DNA from 3 places in the Pseudoalteromonas issachenkonii genome. Region 1 is predicted to be linked to each of the others. Evidence: predicted binding sites of a transcription regulator. Region 1 holds the regulator's gene; each other region holds the start of a gene.

Region 1 (7,623 bases):
TAATTCGCCGCGTAAGCGAATATAACGCAGTACCACATCTAGAGTCACATCGGGGCGAATAGTAACGGTATCTATATTCATCAATGCGCCAGCAGAGCGCTCTTGATACGATAAAGCCTGCGTTGCACGTTCTCTATCTTGAATATCCATAGCGCTAACAACATCTTTATAAACGGTGTCAGGTAGGCTACGTAGTACTTCCCCTAAGTCATCATGGCCCATGTCTTCGGTTGCGGCAGCAATGTGCTCGGGTGCCATTTGCGCAATAATGCCCAAACGTACATCTTCAGACAGCTCTTCAAGCACATCACCTTGTACATCAGGATCAACAAGCTGCCAGAGCATACGGCGAATTTTATGCGGGGATGATTCTAAAAGAAGTGCGGTATCACAAGGCGCCGTTTTTGCCAGCATGCGTCTAACTTGAACAAATTGACCACTATTTAGTGACTTAGTCACCTGTTTTAGTTGTTGTAGTGGAATATCTTGTTCTAAAGCTTCAGGCATTGGCGTCCTTAATTAAATTGTATTACATGCTGGAAGGGTATAAATGCTATTCAATTTTAGTTTATCTTACTTTATGTGAGCAAACTACCTCAACCACTATTAACCTAAGCTTAGGATGATGAGTTAATAATGAACTTTTTTATTCTTGCTCATTAAATCGTTGGTCGATGAGTTCACCTATTGCGCTAAGTGCAGGCTCAGCGTCGGGGCCTTCGCATACCACCTTAACTTCTTTGCCTTGGCTGCTTTCGAGTAACATAAGTGCCAGCACGCTATCGCCAGCGGCTTGTTTGTCATCTTGAAATAAAGTGATTGTGGCATCAAATTGCACAGAAAGCTGAGCTAATACTGTCGCCGCTCTAGCGTGTAATCCTAATTTGTTTTTTATTAAAAATGTATTTTCTAAGCGCATGACATGTTCTCGCAAGCTTTGATTTTATTCTTGTTCTCGGTGGCGAATTTTTACATTAGGATGACTCATTGCAAAGCTTTCGCCAATGGTTTGCGCTAAATAAACAGAGCGGTGTTGCCCACCGGTACAGCCAATTGCAATGGTTAAGTAGCTGCGGTTATTTCGTTCTAAATGCGGCAGCCATGTTTGCACAAATGTTTGAATTTGCCATGTAAATTTTTGCACTATGCTGTGACTTGCTAGGTAGTCTTTTACTGGTTGATCCAGCCCCGTAAGTGGCTTAAGTTCAGGCTCCCAATGCGGGTTTGGTAAAAAACGGGCATCGAATACGTAATCTGCTTCTTTAGGGATGCCGTGTTTAAAACCAAATGACTCAAAGGTAATGATCAGTTGTTTATCTTTTTTTCCGAGTATTTTTTCACGAATAGATTCAGCAAGCTGATGCACACTTAAATCCGTGGTATCAATCATATAATCAGCACGGTTAATCAATACATCAAGTAGTTGTTTTTCTTTTTTTATGGCTAAATCAAGCGGCAAAGAATCAATAGATAAAGGGTGGAGACGTCGCGTTTCTGAAAAACGTTTTATTAATGTTTGATCGTCACTGTCTAAATAAAATACCGTTGGTTTAGTAAAACCAGGTAAATATTCAATGATTTCATTAAACTGCTGTTGCTCTTTAGGTAGATTACGCACATCAACACTCACGGCAATTTTATTATAACTGTCGGAAACACTGCGCACTAATGATGGTAATAAATTAAGTGGAATATTGTCTACACAATAATAACCTAAGTCTTCCACAACGCGTAACGCCACAGATTTACCTGAGCCTGAACGACCGCTTATAATTATTAATTCCATTTATCACCTTTCTTTATTACTACGATTGACTGACGATAACCTGATACAGTTCGCTATCCGATTTGGCGGCGCGTAACTGTTTACAAAATTCTTTATCATTGAGCTTATCAGCAATCGTGGCTAGCGTCTTCAAATGCTGCTGATTATCGCCATCGGGAACAATTAACGCGACAAAAATGTCAACCGGTCGGTTATCAATCGCATCAAAATTAATAGCTGTTTCGCTCACTAAAATCAAAGCAAGGGGCTCTTGAGCACCACTCATGCGACCATGTGGAATAGCAATGCCTCGACCAATGCCTGTACTTCCAAGCTTTTCTCTTGCAGTTAATGCATTAAGAATATCTTGTTGTGTTAAATAGGGCAGCTTATTGTGAGCCAATTCACTGATAAATTCTAAAATTCTTTTTTTACTATTAAAAAGGACCGCAGCTTTACTGCAGTCCTGACAGATAAGTGAGCTTAGTTTCATAGTGTTAGTGTCGAGCAAGTTTCTCTTTGTGTTTAATTACTTGACGATCTAGCTTGTCAATGAGCGAGTCTATAGCGGCATACATATCTTGATGCTCAGTAGAGGCAAAAATCTCAGCGCCACTAACATGAACGGTTGCTTCAGCTTTTTGGTTTAGTTTTTCTACATCGAGAATAACGTGCACATTCGTTATGTGATCAGTGTGCCTCTGTAACTTCGAAAATTTACTATTTACGTAGTCTCTAAGCGAGTCGGTAATATCTACATGGCGACCAGTTAAATTCAGTTGCATAAACATTTTCCTCTTTGTTGTACGCCTTAAATCAAACTTTTACGTTGATTAGACGGGGGAATAGCTAGAGATTCGCGATATTTTGCAATGGTTCTCCTCGCTACTTTAATTCCTTGCTCTGCCAATATATCTGCAATTTTACTATCACTCAATGGTTTAGCTGAGTTTTCTGCAGCGATTAATTTTTTAATTAATGCACGTATTGCTGTTGATGAACATTCGCCACCATTTTCAGTACTTACATGGCTTGAAAAGAAATATTTAAGCTCAAAAATGCCACGTGGTGTATGCATGTATTTTTGCGTAGTAACACGCGATATAGTCGACTCATGCATTTCCACCATTTCAGCCACATCGTTAAGCACCATAGGCTTCATAGCCTCAGGACCGTGTTCAAAAAAGGCCTGTTGCTGCTGCACAATACAGTTGGTTACTTTAAGTAGCGTGTCATTTCTACTTTCTAAGCTTTTTATAAACCATTTAGCCTCTTGTAAGTGCGAGCGAATAAACTGGCTATCACCACTTGATTTAACCGTACGCGACATAGCTGCATATTGGCTATTTACTCTGATCTTAGGCATGCTATCTGGGTTTAATTCAACTACCCAACGACCTTTAACTTTTTTAACCGACACATCAGGAATAACGTATTCAGACTCTTCTCTGACAATAGTGTCTGCCGGTTTTGGGCTGAGCGTATGAATCAACGTCATGATTTCTTTAAGCTCATCTTCTTTAAGCTTTGTTTTTTTCATTAACGTGCGATAGTCACGTGCAGCAAGTAAATCAATATGATCGGTTAAGATCATTTTTGTTTCGTTTAAAAAAGGTGTGTCTTTATCAAATTGATTTAGCTGAATACACAAGCACTCTTGTAAACTACGCGCGGCTATTCCCACTGGATCAAATAGTTGAATACGCTTTAGTACCGCTTCTATTTCGTCAAGTTCAACTTCATCTTCGCCGTCGTTTTCTTGGTTAAAGCTTTCTAATATTTCTTCACAGCTAAGGGTTAGAATCCCTGAGTCGTCTACAGCTTCTACAATTGCAATAGCTATCGCTTCATCGGTAGGACTAAACGGCGTCAGTTGAAGTTGCCACATTAAATACTCATGCAGCGTTTCAGTCGAAGAGCCTTGATAAATAGATTCATCTTCTGGCATTGGGCCCGATGAAGAGGCAGGCGCAGCGCTCATATATTCATCCCAAGTAACATCCATAGCCATATCATCGCTAATAGTGTCTTTGGTCATTGCTTCGCCGCTATCTTGCTCATACTCGCTAGGTTTATCGTCAGCTGAGGCACTTAGCGTTAAGTCATCGTTATCGGCTTTTTGTTCGTTTTTACCTGCAGTGTCTTCGCTGTAATCGTGTTCTTCAACTTCAAGCAAGGGGTTGCTATCGAGCGCTTCTTGAATTTCTTGCTGGAGATCCAATGTACTGAGTTGCAATAAGCGAATTGCTTGTTGCAACTGTGGAGTCATTGTAAGTTGCTGGCCCATGCGCAGCTGTAATGATTGCCTCATGTATCTCTAACAATCCTTTTAAATTACGGTCTGTTGACCTTTACGGATTAAAATTTGTTCAAACTAGGGGCGGTTTAATTGCGGCGCGAGGTTTGTAACCTAGTGGGCTAAGTCAAAACCGAGCAACAAAGAGTAAATCGTCCCTAGGCAGAACCCGAAGGGCAGCGCCTGTTTGGCATTGATGCTGCGTTATCGCCTATTTATGGGGAATACCACACCACATAGGCTCTGCCTTGCCTAAATACCAAACAGACTGCTGCAAATTCAACCTTGAAAGGTCAACAGACCTAAGTATAATTAATCTTAGCAGATGCTTAGTGGAATAACACACATATTAGAGCTTGAACTGCTCGCCTAAATAAACATCGCGTACTGTTTTATCGTTTAATACATATTCTGGAGTGCCTGATGCAATTAACTCCCCATGAGAAACTATGTAGGCTTTTTCACAAACATCAAGAGTTTCGCGTACGTTGTGATCTGTGATCAATACGCCAATTCCTCGGTTTTTAAGATGCTCTATAATCTTTTTAATATCTAATACTGAGATAGGATCAACCCCCGCAAAGGGTTCGTCTAAAAGGATAAATTTAGGGTTTGCTGCTAACGCGCGAGCAATTTCAACGCGGCGACGTTCACCACCTGATAAAGCCATACCTTGACTATCGCGGATATGCTGAATGCTAAATTCATCAAGTAAATTATTTAAGGTATCTTCGCGTTGTTGTTTATTTAATTCTTTACGTGTTTCTAAGATAGCCATTAAGTTTTGATAAACAGTCAGCTTTCTAAAAATAGACGACTCTTGCGGTAAATAACCAATCCCTAAACGCGCTCGGCTGTGCATCGGTAATAAAGTAATATCTTTATCATCAATTGATATTTTGCCTTTATCGCTAGGCACAAGGCCTACAATCATATAAAAAGTGGTGGTTTTACCTGCACCATTAGGGCCAAGTAACCCCACAATACTGCCAGCTTCAACCTCTAGGCCAACGTTTTTTACAACTTCACGACCTTTGTAGCTTTTAGCTAATAGCTCTGCTTTTAATGTGCTCATGGTTGACCTTTATCATCTTCTTTTTTATTTTCAACAGGGACTAAAATAGTGTGTACACGGTCTGTTGAGTTTTCGTCTTTTTCTGCGCTAATTAACTGCTGCTCGATATCGTAAGTGATACTTTTAGCTGTTATTTTTTGACCTGCTTGAGCAATGCTTGCATCGCCGATTAAGGTTAAAAAACGCAGCGACACATCGTAACGCACTTCATTAGCACTGGCGCTCATTATGGTGCCATCAGCTTGTGTTTCTTCAAAATATGCAGGGCTGCCTGTGGCAATTAATAACTGTTTGTTATCGCCTAGGTCATCGCGTTTATGCACTTCTAAACGGTCAGCTGTGATACGGCGATTACCATGAATAATTTCAACATTTTTCTCAAAAATGCCTACGTTTTCTTTTAATTGACCTTCTTGCTTATCTGCACTAATTGAAATTTGATTAGCAGCGGGGGCTTCAGCAGGTTCAGCGCCATTACTGTTAAAAGCAATTAATAGTGAGGGAACAATTAAAATTTTAAATAGGTTATTGGTCATAATATAGGGTTCGCGTATGGTTAATAAGTTTAATCACCTCGGTTTTTAAATCGGCCTCAAGGCCTTTACCTGTGATTTTTAAATTAGGTCCTGTAATAACGACAGGCTGCTGTGATTGCATGGTTAATAGTTTTATATCAACATTGATGGTCTGGGCGGTGATCGTATCGATCATGGCGTTATCTACTAAGTTTTGAGCGGTTACATTACCCTCTAACACCAGTTGACGGTCGTCGTAGAGGGTGGCTTCATCGGCGTTAATACGCCATGTTTGCTGCTCGTTGTATAAAGTGAATATAGGCTTTTCAAAAAAGGTAAAACCGAGTTGTTGATACAACTCCATTTTTACCGCAGTTACCTTATGGCTCACTTTACCTTGTTCATTATAAGCCGTTTGTTTTAGCTCAATAGCGGTATAATCAGGCTTAGCAATAACTTGTGTTTCTTCGCTTGCAGTAATATCAACCTTAGTAAAATAAGGATACCAGAGCCAAACCATACAGCTTATGAATAAAACGCTCAGTATAATGCGCGCTACATTCATGAACTCGTTCCTTGGCTAGTTAGTGGCTTGTTATTTTCGAGCATAAGTAAGTCTGTCAGCTCTCTTACCGCACCAAAACCGCCGGGCAGTTGGGTTACATAATGTGATAAACGTTTAATAAGTGGATGAGCATCGTTTACGGCAACCGCAAAACCGACTTGCTCCATTACTGGCATGTCTGGGCCATCATCACCTATATAAGCAATTTGCTCATCGCTAAGCGCTAATTTTTGTTTTAATTCTTGATAGGCTATAAGCTTGTCTTCTTGGCCTTGATATATATGTTGTACGGTTAAACTGCTCATACGTTGCTGCACTATATGAGAATGGCGCCCAGTGATTACGGCGACTTCAAAACCGCTGTTAATCAGGGCTTTGATACCAAATCCGTCTTTGGTGTTAAATGCTTTGAGTTCTTCACCTTGGTTTCCAAGGTAAATACGGCCATCAGAAAATACACCATCAATATCACAAATTAATAGCTTTACTTTTTTTGCGCGCGCCTTTGCATCATCACTTAGCGGTTGATAGAGATCTTCAAATTGCATTTATAGCACTCCCGCTTTAAGTAAGTCTTGCATATTTAGTGCGCCAATCGGTTGATTATGCTCATTAATTACAATTAAACCATTAATACGTTTTTGTTCCATAATATTTAACGCTTCAGCCGCGAGCATCTCTTGGGTGGCTGTAGTACACGACTTGGTCATCACAACATTAATTTCAGTGCTATGAATGTCAATACGTTGCTCTAAAATACGGCGTAAATCGCCATCGGTAAACAGGCCTGATAATTGCTGGTCACTATCAACAATAGCGGTCATGCCGAGTCCTTTGGCCGACATTTCAATTAAGGCATCTTTAATCGTTTGCGTCTCGTTAATGATAGGTGTATCAGCACCACTGTGCATAACATCTTTAAGAGTTAAGAGTAATCGCTTGCCTAAGCTACCACCAGGGTGCGATAGTGCAAAATCATCAGCAGTAAAGCCGCGTGCTTCTAATAATGCCACCGCCATGGCATCACCCATAGCGAGTGTGGCAGTGGTACTTGCAGTAGGTGCTAAGCCCAATGAGCAGGCTTCTTGTTCAACTTTAATACACACATGCACATTTGCCAATGTTGCCATGGTTGAGCCTTGGTTGCCTGTCATGGCAATCATTTTGGCACCAATGCGCTTTAATACTGGAATAATATTAAGTACTTCGCTGGTTTCACCAGAGTTTGAAATGAGGATAACCACGTCATTTGCTGTGATCATTCCTAAATCACCATGGCTTGCTTCACCCGGGTGAACAAAAAATGCGGGGCTGCCGGTACTGGCAAGAGTGGCGGCTATTTTGTTACCAATATGGCCTGATTTACCCATGCCAATAACAATAATACGACCTGAGCAGTCAAACATT
Region 2 (7,623 bases), 1.2 Mb from region 1:
CGGCATGTACAACTACGCGATTAGTAAAGTGTCGGTGTTAACCGCAGCGGCTTACTCTAATTTAATTCCAATTTTCACTTTAATTTTGTCAGCCATTATCCTTAACGAAGTACTGACACTTGGCCAGTGGATCAGTATATTTGTGGTGTTTATAGGCGTAATGATAAGCCAACGCCATCAAGAACTAGTGGTCGATATTCCTAACGCCACCTCGGGTGAGGATATTTCAGCCGACACTAGCCACCTTAAATCGGTGGTCCCCGAGGCCAGCGAATCAAAAGGGTAACAGGTCAGTAAATACAGCCCTGCTTGATGCAAAAAATCGGTGTTGTACTGATTAATCACCTCAACATGTGTCACTGAATAATGCTGCACTTGGCCATTTTGTAATTGCAGAGAAAATTGCTCCCCCACTTTAGCGTTTTTTAAAAACGCAAAGTGGGTATCGTTGTGCCCGGCAATAAGTGCTCCTTGCGAATTACCAACATCAGCCCCACCTAATTCCCCCGCAGCTAAAAAATGACTAGGCGCAAACGCTAAATTTCTGCCACTTGCGCCATCGAGCACGGTTAGTCGTTTATTATGCTTTGGCCATATTATTTGTGCCACTGGGTAACTATCAGCATAAAACCACGGCTTAATTTTTTTATTGGGTGATTTAAGGGCTGTTTGCCATGCTTGCTCTATTAACACTTGTGCAAGCCATGCCTTTGCCTGCATATATGCACCATGGCCAAATAGGCTCAGTCCTAAGGCTAGTAAACCTATGCTCAACCACTTTTTCATTTACAGCGCCTTACTAACAACAGGCCACCTAGTAGCATTAAAGCTCCAAACACAATATGCATTTTGCTTTGCCCATCAGTTTGCGGCAAACGCATGGTCATTCCTTGTGGCATTAAATTAGCCACTTGTGTAGTTTGTTTAGCAACTTCTTTAATGGTGCTCTCTTCTATGGCAATAAACGCAGTAAATGGGCTAAGTAATTGATGCTCAAGCGCAAGTTGCTGCACTTGCTGTTTTACAACACTTTGTTGGTTGTATAGCAATAATGACTTTATTTTTTGACGTGCCCAGAGCTTATCAATTCCTGTGGCTTTTGAGCTTGCTTGCGAATTAAGCTTAACCTTAAACTCACCATGCGTTGTTTGCCCAGTAAAAGTAATTGTATCGGTATTATCTAATTTAATAGCCACCATAATAGGCTCAGAAAAATACAGATCCGGTAATGGGGAGGGCCAAAAATCTAAGCTGTCTCCATTTGTATTTGTTAACGCTAAATTAGTCATCGCCGGGTGAGCGAGTTTATCAAACAACTGCTGCATTTTCGGCTGCACATCAAAGGTGCTACCAATAAAGGTATAAGACCCCTTACCTATATCAGCAGCGCGGCGCATAAAAAAGCGATTAGGTGCGCTACCAATGCCGACGGTAAATAAGCGGCTGTCACCTAAAGTGCGCGCAATACTTTTAAATAACTCATCTTCGTTACTCACGCTACCATCGGTTAAAAACACCACTTGGCGTACAAAACCCTCAAACTGCGCACCATTAAGTACGGCATCAAGCGCACCTTGTATTTCAGTACCACCGTCGGCTTGCAAGTTATAAATAAAGCGCCTTGCACGGCGTAAATTAAAGTCACTAGCAACTAAAGGGGTATCACTCATGGCAGTAACCTGATTATTAAAGCCAATAATATTAAAGCTATCATCACTATCAAGTAACGAGAGTGCGTAAAACAATGCTTTTTTAGCTTGCTCCATAGACTGCCCATGCATAGAGCCCGAGGTATCAACTACAAACACCATTTCACGCGGTAAACGCTGAGATTGAGTAAAGCTATCGCTTGGCGGCATTAGCATTGCTAACGCAAACTGCTCACCATTTTTTGCTTGCTGAGTAAAAAGTGCGGCTTGAGCTTGCGCTTTTTGTAGTGGCTTAAACTCCAGTACAAAGTCTTTATTTATTGCTTGCTGTGGTTTTAGCACAATGCTGTATTGTCCAAACGCAGAGTTTTCAATATTTACCTGATGGTACTTAGCGTTTATATCAACCAATTCTAAGCCTATATCCATGTTAATTGTTAAGCTTAAATCGCTGGCATTAGCCGCCTCATTGGTTTGCTTTGTATAAATAGGGCTTAACCATCCTTGTGGAGTAAACGAAGATGTATGATCACTTTTTACCGTACGCTTATCTTGCTCTTCGTTCAGTTTCCCTGTTGTTGCATGATAGCGTGGCGTTATTGTGGTTGGAAAATGAATCGCAAAGGTTCCATGCTGGTAATCAATAATCTCTTGATATTCAAGCGTTATAACAATCTCTTCACCAGGCCCTATATTCGCCACATTTGTAATAAACATATTTGCACGCTGCTGACGAACCAAAGAGGCCTGCTTCCCTGCTTGCTTGGCAGCTTGATACTGTTTTTCTGCTTGGTGTTTTTTTGCTATTTTACCGTGAATCACTCGCTCACCAATACGCATGGTCATTGCTTGCACGGCACTTTCATCGGGTAAAGGAAAAGCATAACGTGCATTTACTGCAAAAGGATTTTCATTTATGAAGTGCTGCGTTACTACAACATGATTAATTAGTCCTGTTAGGGTCATTTTTGCATCGCTTTTTAAAATAACCCCAGGATTAACCGCCACTCCTTGGCTATCAAACAAGGATAGTTTTGGCGACTGTGCATGGCTTTTAAAGCTGGCCAAAAGCACGATAATAATAAAAATAAAAAGGCTTACCTTGGTAAGCACTTTGGTGGGTTTACTCAACATAAATCACTCCATCGAACGCACGTTGTTAATTGCTTGCTGTTTGATTACTTGACTGATTTAGCGCACGGGTAGTGAGAGTAACGCGTCTATCAAAAAAGTTATCTTCAAGGGTGTTACTGTTTGCTATGCTTTGCTGCTCGCCAAATGCTTGTGCGCTTAAGCGTGTATGGCTTACACCTTGTTTAATTAAGTAACTTTGTACGGCGTTTACTCTGGCTTTTGAAAGTAATAAGTTTGCTTGCTCTTCACCACGCTGATCGGCAAAGCCACTTAAATCAAGCGCGAGTTGCGGTTGGCTTTTTAATAACGCAACTAATTGATCAAGCTGCTTGGCAAAATGAGGAGCAATATCGCTAGAGCCTGTTTTAAATTGCACTGTCATCGCCAATAAATTATTAAGCTGTGATTGCGTTAGTTGCTCATTTTGCTGAGCCAGCAGCTCAAGTTGCGCTTCTAAGTGGCTGTTATGATTAAGAACATGTTGGTAGTCGTTGGTTTTCTCTGCCATAACTGTTAAGGCTTGTTGCTGCTCGGCAATAGTTTGCTCAGCCACCTTGGCATCGCCAATTAAGCCACCAGCAAATGCACCTACAAACGCGCCAATAGGCCCACCAACAACGCCACCGATAATGGCACCTGTGCTTAGGCCGACTATGGTTTCCTTTTTTGCTTCTTTCGATGGAGTATCCGCGGCAAAAGCAGGAGCGCAAAAAGTACTAACGAGTGTGAGTGCGATTAATGTTTTCTTCATGATTTATTCCTTACTATTGGTAATGGGTTGGCAAGCTATTGGTTGGCACTTGCGTTGTATCTGTAATTTCAATATTTGTATTAAAACAGCATGAAGTGGCAACAAAGGGGATCAAAAATGGCAAACTGCTGAGCAATTGTGGCGAAAAAATGGCAATTGTGTTTTTAACCGTACTTAGCGCAAAAACTTCGCTATAGTGCGCCTAAGTCAATATGAGTAATTAATAAAAATGAAGAAAATAGCCATCATTGAAGATGAAACCGCTATCCGCGAAAACTACATAGAAATGCTGAGCGCTCAAGGCTATCAGGTGAGTGGTTATGAAAACCGCCCTCAAGCAGAAGCGGCCTTTAAAGAAGCGCTTCCCGATTTAGCCATTGTTGATATTGGTTTAGGCCATGAAATAGATGGCGGCTTTTTACTGTGCCAGACACTGCGTTCACTGTCTAAAACCTTACCAATTATTTTTTTAACCGCTCGCGACAGCGAAATAGACACCGTATGTGGCCTGCGCATGGGCGCCGACGACTACTTAACCAAAGACATTAGCTTAGCCCATTTAGCTGCGCGTATTGGCGCGCTATTTCGCCGTATGGAAGCATTAGAGCAACCCGCCGATGCTAACGCACTGATAACACGCGGCCAACTAACACTCGACACGCAACGTATGCAGGTGCTTTGGCAACACCAATTAGTTGATTTAACCGTGACTGAATTTTGGATGCTGCATTCACTCGCTCAGCGACCAGGGCACGTTAAAAGCCGTAACGATTTAATGAGTGATGCTAAAATTTATGTAGATGACAGCACCATTACCTCGCATGTAAAACGTATTCGTAAAAAGTTTATAGCACTCGATAGCCAGTTTGACTGTATAGATACCGTGTATGGCATGGGCTATAGGTGGGAGCAACCCACATGCTGAGATTTGGCCTACGCAGTAAATTTATCCTACTTTCGTGCTTTTTGTTTTTGTTGCCATGGCTTGGCTACGAATATGTATGGGAAATGGAAAAGTTTTTACGCCAAGGCCAAGAAAAAACGTTGGTAGGCACTACACGCGCACTGGCCACGGCCCTGCATGAACGCCCCGCTTTATTTGACGAACAAACCAACTTTTTAGATCAGGTGGTAAAAGGCCGCGATCTCTATGCTTATAATTTAAAAAGCCCGATTCAGCTCGATGGCAAACTCAACGACTGGGACGCTTATCAATCGCTGTTTTGGCTTTATGATAAACGCTACTTACAAACAGCCAATGATAACCATCAACTGCGCGACTTATCATTTAGCCACATGGTGGGTAAGTTTGATAATTACTTATATGCAGTATTTAAAGTCACAGATGATGCTTTAGTTTACCGTGCTAAAAATAGCCTCAGCATTACCAATAACGATTACATAAAAATTGGCCTAAAAAATCCTGATGGACAATTTAATACTTATATTATTGCTCCGCGCCAAGATGGCTGGGTCAACGCATTTGATGCCTACAGTAAAATGCCTTTTACTAAAATTCAGGGTTTCTTTAAAAAAACTGAAACAGGTTACAACCTTGAGCTGCGCTTTCCTTTGAGTATGCTTGGCAATAAACTGGGGTTTGCCATTGCTGATGTTGATAGTAAACAGCCAAGCCAAACACCTAATATCATGTCTACATCCAACTTAAATAACCCAAATGATTTAGGCTCAGTACTGGTGCCCTCCCCTGAAATAAACCGTATATTAAAAGGCATGGGCCACAGCGGCAGTCGCATTTGGGTGGTCGATAATCATCACCGTGTTTTAGCGCAATCGGGCAGTATTCAAAATGCCGATGGCGTATGGGCTGATGGGCTAAAAAATCAAGCGCCAAAAACCGCATGGCAGCGCTTTGAACAGACCTATTTGCATCCTTTGTACTATAAAATTTTAACCCGTCCCGAAGATGAGTTTATAGACACCCTACACGATGTCGCCTCAATGCAAGGCACTCATTTAGCCAAAGCACTCAAAGGCCAACCGGCCTCGTCTTGGCGACTCACCCCCGATAACAAAGCGGTAATATTATCGGCCGCGTATCCTATTTGGATTGAGGATAAGGTTATTGGCGCAGTTATAGCTGAAGAAACCACCAATGGCGTGCGCACACTGCGTAATAAATCGCTGGAAAAACTATTTAATGTGATTTTAGCGGTCATGTTAATTGGCACAGTCACTTTGTTCTTTTTTGCCTCACGTATATCAAGTCGTATTAGGCGACTACGCGATACAGCAGAGCAAGCCATTGATGCACAAGGGCGGATAACAGGCTATATAAATTACAGCGATGCCAATGACGAAATAGGCGATTTATCGCGTAGCTTTTCAAATATAGTGAGCCGACTTGGAGGGTATACCGATTATTTAGAAAATATGTCGTCGCGCTTATCTCATGAGCTGCGCACGCCGGTTGCTGTTGTACGTTCATCACTTGAGAACTTACAAAGCTTGCAGCAAAGTGAACTGAGTCAAAAATATCTTGAGCGTGCCAGTGAAGGAGTTGAGCGTTTAGGGAAAATAATTACCACTATGAGTGAAGCAACCCGACTTGAGCAAAGCATTCAAAGTAATGAGTCTGAGCCGTTTGATTTGCAAAAGGTGATCAATGGCTGCATGCAAGGCTACCAGCTAACTTACCCTAAACAGTTATTTACATTGGATATACACCAAGGTGAATTACCCATGATAGGCGCTCCCGAATTTATAGCCCAACTACTCGATAAGCTAATAAATAATGCCTTGGAATTTAGTGAAGCCAACACCGCGATTGAAGTCAGTCTGAAGCAAAGCGAAAACAAAGCAACATTAACGGTAAGTAATACAGGTACTTTATTGCCTGACGGACTTACTGAACATATTTTTGACTCTATGGTATCGGTGCGCAGCCAGCAAATGCAGCAACAACCGCATTTAGGTTTAGGACTTTATATTGTCAGGCTGGTGTGTGATTACCATAACGGTACAGTAACAGCACACAATAATGAGCAAGGCAACGGTGTGGTGTTTACCGTGAACCTGCCTTTAAATAATTAAACAAAAAGCGGTTTAATTATAAACCGCTTTATTTTAAAGCTTTGCAGTTACAATTTAATTCACACTCAAGTGTAACGATTCACTTTTAATTCATTCGCTCAGTCTTAGTCTACTCACCTAGGAGGAGTCAAAATGAAAGAGTTACTAGAACCCGAAGAAATAGAGTTTATTCTCGATTTATATCGTCCTAATGCAGCCAATAACCATGCTCAACAGGGCGCGACTAAAAAGCACAAGGTAAGTAATAAACAAGCCATGCAAGCTGAGGCTTTAGCTCGTAGTGCTTAACGACACAAACCTTACAAGTTAGCCATTAAGCTGTAAAAACGCTTTAATACAGTCTATTTCTGCCTGTTTGACCGTTTCGCCTATTTCAGGGCCTTTTTTACCGCTTTTAAGCGCATCTTGCACTATCTGTTTTTTATCCATTTTTTGTAGTTCATTGTGAATAGCACGTAATTTAGCGGCTTGTGGGTAGGGCTTATCTACCAGCGTTTCGCCTCGTCCTTGTGCATCACACTGGCACGCTTGAGTAAAGGCAATAAAACGCTCTGGGTGCACTAGTGCATTTAAATTAGTGACGATTAATTTATGAATGGTTTGCGGCCTTAATTGTTCAAGCGTGTGACAAAGGGTATGGTTATCACTGGTAAGCACGCCGATATCGCGAAAGCGATTAGGCACTTTTAGCCGCTCACAAAACGCCTCAACTACAGCAACCCCTTCACGTTCATGGCCGCGTAAATTACCGCGTTTTTTATAACTGAGCGCTTTACCAAAATCATGAGTTAAAGCAGCAAACCGGGTTTCTAGGTTAAAGCCTAAATCGGCTGCTCGTCTAAGCACTAGCATGGTATGTACAAACACATCGCCCTCGGGATGATGATTTGCAGGCTGCGGAGTGTTTTTCATCTGTTCAATTTCAGGAAAAATACCTAAGCCATCTAATGCTTGAAAATAAAGCTCAGGGTGTTTTTCACCAAGCGCTTTTTCTGTTTCTAACCACACGCGCTCAGGCACTAAATGTTCCAGCTC
Region 3 (7,623 bases), 700 kb from region 1:
TACCTGAACCTGAAGGACCGATTATAGCGACATACTCGTTTTCATTAATGACCACGTTTACATCATCAAGGGCTTTAAATATTTGCTCACCCATTTTGTATTGCTTGTTAATATGCTCAAGCTTAATTACCGCCGACATTATTGTGTATCCTTGGCGGTAGATTGCTTAACTTTTACTGTATCATTTTCTTTTAACTTACTGATTGGGCGTGCAGGGCCAATAACAATACGCTCTCCTTTATTTAAACCTTGGGTAATTGCTTGCTCTATATCTGAAGAAATACCCACTTCTACATAGGCTTTGCTTACAGTGTTATCGTCGTTTAAACGCCATACAAACGTTTTATCATCTTCTTTTTGTACGGCTTCGATAGGGAGCTTTAAGCCATTCACAGCAAGGCTTGTTGCGATTTCTGCACGGCAGCTCATACCTGCATATAGTTGCCTATCGGTATTATCAAGTAACACTTTCACTCGAAATGATAAACCTTGTGAACCTGCTTGGTTTTTTGCTGAGGTTCCAATGTTAATGACCTTGCCAGTGAAGGGTTGATTGGGGTACGCAGCAGCATAAATATCTGCATGCTGGTCCAATTTAATGCCAGCAATATCAGTTTCATCAACTCTGAGCTCAGCTAAAATAGCGCTTGGGTCGGCAACCAGCATTAAATCTGAGCCAATAATATTAGTGGTGCCGGCAATAACGGTTTCGCCTTCTTTAATATTTACTGAGGCGAGCAAACCACTCATTGGAGCACGAAATACACTTTTGCTAAGTCTATCTTCAGCGATTGAAAGAGAGGCTTTGGCTTGATTATAAGACTCTACTCTGGCTTCAATATCTATTTTGGCAAGGTCGCGTGCATTTTGTAAGTTCTCGTATACTTCTTGCCCTGCTAGGCCTACGTCATAAAGCTCTTTTTGACGTTTAAGCTGACGTTCAAAGTTCAAAAGGCGTGTTTTACTATGTTTTATTTCTATTTCGCTAGCTCGCAATACCGCTTTATTACGTGTTACTTCTGACTCAAAAGCAGTGGTATCTAAGCGCATTAAAATGTCGCCTTGTTTTACACTTTGCCCTTCTTCAACAAACACCTTGTCGACTCGTCCGGTTACCTCTGAACGTAACTGCACTTGAGTATTAAAGACTAAATTGCCAGAGGCCATAATGGAGTCTGCAATACTACCTTGCTCAACCTGTGCAACATTTACCTCTGGTGCTTTTTCATCGCCAGTAATTTGCTTTGATACGATAAGAGCAATAAAAGCTGCAATTGCAAGGGTAATGATAATCGCTTTTTTCATTTTTATTTCCGTATTTATGAGTAGGCAGAAAAGTTTGCCTACATTCCTTTAAGCAACAATAATAATTGTCCAGATGCTGTAAATGATAATGGTCGGTAGCGCAGCAAAAAGAAGTGCTTTATTAAAGCTGAAATTAGTCCAACACTTTAACCCAATAGCAACCAAAGCTATGCTCCAAAGACTAAAAATACTTAAACTCTCCATCATATTATAGAAGCTATCTCCAAGCTCTAATCCCAGAAATAACTGATTTATAGACGCGTAATTGAATAAACTAATAGGTAATTCATTGTTACTGGCTGTAAGAACTAGCGCAACAACACCTAAACTTGAAATAACCATGGGCATCATGCTCCAAACACCAAAACCATACCACGCACCATAGCTATAATTAGCATCAGGGTCTTGCTTAGATATCAACATGTAATACCCAGATAGGAGTGCATTTATAAAAAGAAGGCCGAAAATACCCCCGCCAATTGCAAACCACACTTGGTTATCGAGGCTTTGCTCCATACTTTGACGGATCATTTTTTTCTCGCCGATTGTGGCATCCACACTCGCTGCAGCAACCTGCTGGTCTAAAATAAATTGTGAGTCTGCAGTGGTATAAAATGTATAAGCAGAGGCTGCAAGGGTTAGAGCGAGAAGTGCAAAAGCAAGCCAAGACCAGCCTTTAGCTTCTTTTAGCCCATTAAAAGCCTTGCTTGGGCTGATAAAAATGTCGATACAAGCAGATAGCGCGTTAGATGACTTCATGATTATTCCTTTATGATTTTCTCAATAGTGAACTATATAGTTATCAGTCATATACTAAGGTAAAAGCGAGGTAAGTTGATTTATTAATTGTAACGGTTTGTTAACAAGGTGTGGCGTGATTAGATCTAGTTAAGTTATTTAAAACGAGAAAAGGGCCTTTCGGCCCTTAGTGTTGCAGCAAGTAACACATTCTTTTTATAGGCTAAAGTCGACAGCGTAGGCTACATAAGCTTTAACATCTGAGCCGTCCATGTCGTTATCAGATAGGCCAAAGGTAAAACCATCTTTAGACACTGATACATCATAATCAATAATATTGTCATCACCGATGAAATCGCCTGAGTAATGCCCTATGTGTAGCGCCATTTCAGTGCCATTGCTACCAACAGCGAAGCTGTAATCGGCGTTTAAATACAGTGAATCACCAAAATCAGTACCATCACCACTGGCAGCAGATGTTGCAAGTACGGCTGCACCAAATGTAAAACCTTGCACACTAATGCTACCGTAAACTTCTGAAAAATCAGCATCTGCACCTGATGCCGCATCTGGGTAAGCGTAATAAATATAACCTACGTCATAACTTACGTTTTCATTAATAGCGCCGCCAAAACCGGCGTATAAGTCTAGTTCGTAGGTCATTTCATCGGCCCAAGACGCATTTGACGCCCACGTACCTGCATAAAATCCAGATTCATTAGCGTAATCAATACCGCCAGATACAGCTGCATCGCCCCCAGTTTGCTCTTGTCCGCGCCATAAGTAGTTAGAAGTAGCGGCTGCATTGGCTGTTACTTCGGCAAATGCAGTAGTTGATGTCATTCCTGTTAATGCCAATGCACCGATGAGTATTGTTTTTTGTAGTTTTAGCATGTTTCATTTCCCATTGTATGATTTTGCACGCCAAGGTTTTTTATTATAAACGACTACAACCTTTTGAACGGCGGCGTATTATTACGTTACTGCAGGGGGAATTGCACTGTATGTGCCAGCTTCCATTTATTTAATAAAAAATAAATTTTATATTATAAAACAAGGTGTTGAAGTTATGCGCAAAGACGCTTAGTGAAAAGTATGTAAGGAAAGAACACACTGCTGGTGCAAAAAAAAGCCTGGCTGCACCATTAGAGCGCTACCAGGCTATCTATATTAGGATCTATTGACCTTTGAAAATTTAACCTTGGAAGGTCTACAGACCCTAACGTTAAGCTAGTTTATTAAAGCTAATTGCGTTTGATATACGTTTTAACCAAAAATGGTACGCATAAGTGTAATTGTTTCGTTTACACTACGGCCTTTTTGTACTTCGCTAATAATAGAGTCACGTTTAGCACGAATATGTTCTGGGATATCATCAGCAGCAAGAGCGCGATCCACTAAAATCTCAGCAGATTCTTTACCTCGGCGTGGCGCTTTACTGCTGCTCGAAGTGCTACGTGTAGGTTTATTTAGTAGCTTAATGTAGTTAGAGTTATCTGCAGTATTCGTATCTGCATAATAAAAAAAGCAAGGTATTAGCGCTTTTATATCCACTAACTGAGTTTCTAGTTCATTACCTGCATTGGCCATTTTAAACCATGACATAGCGTGAATGCTTTGTACTACATCTTGCCAGTAACGCTCAAAGTCACGGTTATTTAATTTGGTGATACCAAGTGCGGAGCAAAGTGCATCTAAGCGACTGTTACTAATCGGTGTAAATACATCAGGGCGGCGCATTGCTAATAAACGGGTGGCAGGCGCCAGAGTTGGTTTTTCATCACTACCATTAAATGCACTCAAGTAAGCAATTACAAATTGTTGGTAATTACCTAGCGCTACATCACCCTCAAGTGGAATGTTGCTGAGTGCATCGTCGAATGCACCTGGCAAATCAGCCAGCATCAGGTGAAAACCTTTGGCGCTTTTGGTAGAGGCAAACCATTCTACATCAAAGTTATAAGTACTCGGATCGAGTGATGCCATATGCTTACCGCTAAAAGCGAGTAAGTCTTCAGGGATCATATCTTTTAACGGCTTTTCACGCAGGCCTGAGATATAAGCAGTTAAACGTAATTGCTCATCAAGTGCCACCAGTTCTTTATGTTGTTCTACAAACATACTCACTACCGGCCAAGGTGCTACCCGTAATGTTTTTAACTGTAAAAAGCTAATCGCTGAAATAAGTTGGTCGTGCAGTTTTTTTAATAATGGTAATTGTGAGGTTTCGAGTAAGTCGTAATTAATGCGGTCGCGGCTTGCACTTAATAGCTCGTAACACCAACCTAAAAAATCTTCTGGATGGTTTTCCACTTTCACGGCCATCAGGTTTAGGCTTAGCTCTGAAGATTGCTTCAGAATGTTTTGATAAATTTGACTTTCTTGTTCGCCTAATGCCATTTTTGACGGTGAAATTAGCAGTTTCTTCATGCCTTGTAGACTCTCCGGTTAGATATATTTTTTAGTCGCTACATTTTAGCTTATTTAGGCTAAATACAACAGGGGCGCGCATCATACCGAACAATTGCAGCAATGTAATCAGGGGCATGAATCTTTAAATTTATTAAAATGAGTTTTGAAAACCTGATTTTAAAAAGGGATGCCCTAATTGATATGTTTTTTATTTATTTAACAATGCTTTTAGTGTTAACTCCCGCTATGATAAGAACATTATTTGCACGTTTGAAAGGATGATCATGAAGACCTTATTTAAAGTTATTGGTGTCATATTATTGCTATGCATAGCGTTAATTGTTGCTGCACCATTTTTAATTCCTACCGATACCATTTTTAATAAAGTGTCTGAGCAGGTAGAAAAAACAACTGGGCGCACATTAACCATAAAGGGCGATAAAACCCTCAGTGTATTTCCTGCATTAAAGCTGGAGCTTAATGATGTGCATTTTGCCAATATGCCTAGCGGCTCTCGCGCTGATATGGCAAGTATGCAGCAACTTGCCGTTCATATTCCTTGGCTTTCATTACTCGGTGGCGAGTTAAAGCTAGAAAAGTTTGTCATTAATGAGCCTGATATTTTGCTAGAAACCGATAAAAGCGGTAAAGCTAACTGGCAGTTATTTGATGCAGTGGCCAAGCAACCTGAGCAGCAAGTTCAATCGGGTGAGGCAGTCAAACTACCTGAAAACTTTGATATTCAATTAGGTGAAGTCGCTATTTATGGCGGGTCGTTTACATATTTAGATGGTCAAACGGGTGCTAAACAACAGATTAGCGATTTAGAACTGGCTATATTACTGCCTTCACTGCGCAAACAGCTCGAAGTCAAAGGGGCTATTACTTATATGCAAGAGCGATTTGAGCTTGATGTAAAACTTGATACTCCAGCAAAAGCGATTGAAGGTGCCCCATTTAATGTAAAGCAAACGCTTAACTCACGTTTAGTCGATTTAACGTTTGATGGCAGCATAGCCAAACAAGGCCAAGATATTAAAGGATTATTAGCACTTAACGGTGATTCAGTTAAAAATATTGCTAACTGGCAAGGGGTTGACTTAAACGCTAAAGACAATGCGTTTAATGCCTTTAGTATCAATGCCCAAATGCACTTGCTAAGTGAGGAGTTTAACCTAACTGAATTAGTTGCAACGCTCGATGCACTCGAGATTAAAGGTAAAAGTAAGGTGAATCTAGGCAGTCGTTTAGCGGTTAATGCTGATATTGACCTAGGGATGCTTGATTTAAATCCTTACTTACCAGAAACCGTAGCTAAAAAAGAAGCCCCTGCAAAAGACGAGTCTAAGCCTGCAGAACCGATTGTATGGGATGATACTAAAATTGATTTAAGTGGCTTAAGTGCATTAGATGCAAATGTGATTGTTCGTTCAAGTGGTTTAAAAGCTAACGACATTAAACTAGGCGCTAATCAGTTTACTGTGGCACTTAAAAATAGCATTGCTAAATTAAGCTTAGATAGCTTTGCCGCTTATGAAGGAACAGGTAAAGGGGTGGTTACTATCAATGCCCAAAATACCCCTTATAAAATAGCAACCAACTTCGATTTAGATAAAATAGACGCACAGCCATTACTTAGCGATGCTGCAGGCTTTGATAAGCTAATGGGCAAGGGCTCTTTAAGTTGGAATCTAACCACGGCAGGGCAAAGCCAAAAAACATTCATTAACGCGCTTAATGGTAAGCTAGGGTTCAAGTTCGCGGATGGTGCCGTTAAGGGAGCAAACGTAGCGGAAATGGTGCGTAAGGGTAAAGAGCTAGTTAAAGGCAACTTTAATGCCGTGTCTGAGGGATTAGATACAGGATTTGAAGAATCTGAGAAAACCGATTTCTCTGCACTTTCTGGTAGTTTTAACTTTACCAATGGCGTAGGCAAAAATACTGATTTATCGTTGATCAGCCCTTTAATACGCATTTCAGGTGAAGGAGACGTTGATTTACCGCAAACGCTGGTTAACTATCGACTAGTAACAGGCGTCGTGGACTCTATTGAAGGTCAAGGTACAACCGATGACAGTACTGGCTTTAAAGTTCCTTTACGCATAAAAGGCCCGTTTCATGACGTGAATATAAAGCTTGATGTAAGCAATGCTTTAAAAGATGAAGCTAAGCAAAAGCTTGATGATGCAAAAGACAAAGCTAAAGATAAAATTAAAGACAAATTAAAAGGTTTGTTTGGCTAATTTTAATTACTGATATAAAACAAGGCATCAACAAGATGCCTTGTTTGTTTTATAACCACCTGTAAATTAGATAAATAGCATAGAAAACCTCGTTTTAATTTAGCATCCCTATTAAATTAATTAAAAAATAACCTACCACTCCCCCCTCAATGCTGATACAATTGCCCGCCCTTAAGAGACATCTAGTATGTTTTTTGAGTGGAATTCAATCGAAATGTCTTGATTTTAAACAAATTTAAGACAAGTTGTAATTACTACACCGGAGGTCATTAACATGATCCAAATGCAAACTCAGCTGGAAGTTGCTGATAACAGCGGCGCTCGCAAAGTGCAGTGTATAAAAGTCCTTGGTGGTTCACACCGTCGCTATGCAGCGATTGGCGATATCATTAAAGTTTCTGTAAAAGAAGCGATTCCTCGCGGTAAAGTGAAGAAAGGTGATGTTAAAAACGCGGTAGTTGTGCGTACCAAAAAAGGCGTTCGTCGTCCAGACGGTTCATTGATCCGTTTCGACAGCAATGCGGCTGTTATCTTAAATGATAACTTGCAGCCTATTGGTACTCGTATTTTCGGCCCTGTGACTCGCGAACTTCGTAATGAAAAGTTCATGAAAATCGTTTCACTAGCCCCAGAAGTACTGTAAGGAGTCTATCATGGCAGCAAAAATCCGTCGTGATGACGAAGTAATCGTACTAGCAGGTAAAGACAAAGGTAAGCGCGGCAAAGTGCTTTCAGTTGTAACCGAGTCTGGTCGAGTATTTGTCGAAGGCATTAACTTAATCAAGAAACACCAAAAGCCGGTTCCACAGTTGAACCAAGCTGGCGGTATTGTTGAGAAAGAGGCGTCTATCGACGTATCAAACGTTGCGATCTACAACTCGGAAACGAGCAAAGCAGATCGTGTAGGTTTCAAGATTGAAGATGG

The links. The regulator sigma-54, encoded in region 1, starts transcription at its own class of promoters, with help from an activator protein. The targets are predictions, from matches to a motif close to GTTGGCACGNNNNTNGNNT.
Region 2: a site for sigma-54 is predicted at 3,561-3,579, ahead of pdsR (proteobacterial dedicated sortase system response regulator). Genes of this name have one in related genera too.
Region 3: a site for sigma-54 is predicted at 3,039-3,057, ahead of PISS_RS14680 (TorF family putative porin). Genes of this name have one in related genera too.

The regions. Positions count from the first base shown of each region.
Region 1 is NZ_CP011030.1:459,812-467,434, forward strand. Features, by position in the region: gene mgtE (magnesium transporter) at 1-507, opposite strand, end outside; gene PISS_RS02090 (HPr family phosphocarrier protein) at 647-919, opposite strand; gene rapZ (RNase adapter RapZ) at 944-1,786, opposite strand; gene ptsN (PTS IIA-like nitrogen regulatory protein PtsN) at 1,806-2,258, opposite strand; gene hpf (ribosome hibernation promoting factor) at 2,263-2,550, opposite strand; gene PISS_RS02110 (RNA polymerase factor sigma-54) at 2,577-4,076, opposite strand; gene lptB (LPS export ABC transporter ATP-binding protein) at 4,411-5,136, opposite strand; gene lptA (lipopolysaccharide transport periplasmic protein LptA) at 5,133-5,672, opposite strand; gene lptC (LPS export ABC transporter periplasmic protein LptC) at 5,662-6,216, opposite strand; gene kdsC (3-deoxy-manno-octulosonate-8-phosphatase KdsC) at 6,213-6,764, opposite strand; gene PISS_RS02135 (KpsF/GutQ family sugar-phosphate isomerase) at 6,765-7,623, opposite strand, start outside.
Region 2 is NZ_CP011030.1:2,650,360-2,657,982, forward strand. Features, by position in the region: gene PISS_RS12315 (DMT family transporter) at 1-286, shown strand, start outside; gene PISS_RS12320 (class GN sortase) at 178-786, opposite strand; gene PISS_RS12325 (marine proteobacterial sortase target protein) at 783-2,783, opposite strand; gene pdsO (sortase-associated OmpA-like protein PdsO) at 2,809-3,534, opposite strand; gene pdsR (proteobacterial dedicated sortase system response regulator) at 3,764-4,459, shown strand; gene pdsS (proteobacterial dedicated sortase system histidine kinase) at 4,453-6,588, shown strand; gene PISS_RS18925 (hypothetical protein) at 6,721-6,876, shown strand; gene PISS_RS12345 (multifunctional CCA addition/repair protein) at 6,895-7,623, opposite strand, start outside.
Region 3 is NZ_CP011030.1:3,159,145-3,166,767, reverse strand. Features, by position in the region: gene PISS_RS14695 (ABC transporter ATP-binding protein) at 1-139, opposite strand, end outside; gene PISS_RS14690 (efflux RND transporter periplasmic adaptor subunit) at 139-1,305, opposite strand; gene PISS_RS14685 (YIP1 family protein) at 1,354-2,064, opposite strand; gene PISS_RS14680 (TorF family putative porin) at 2,260-2,937, opposite strand; gene PISS_RS14675 (hypothetical protein) at 3,310-4,473, opposite strand; gene PISS_RS14670 (AsmA family protein) at 4,740-6,698, shown strand; gene rplN (50S ribosomal protein L14) at 6,973-7,341, shown strand; gene rplX (50S ribosomal protein L24) at 7,352-7,623, shown strand, end outside.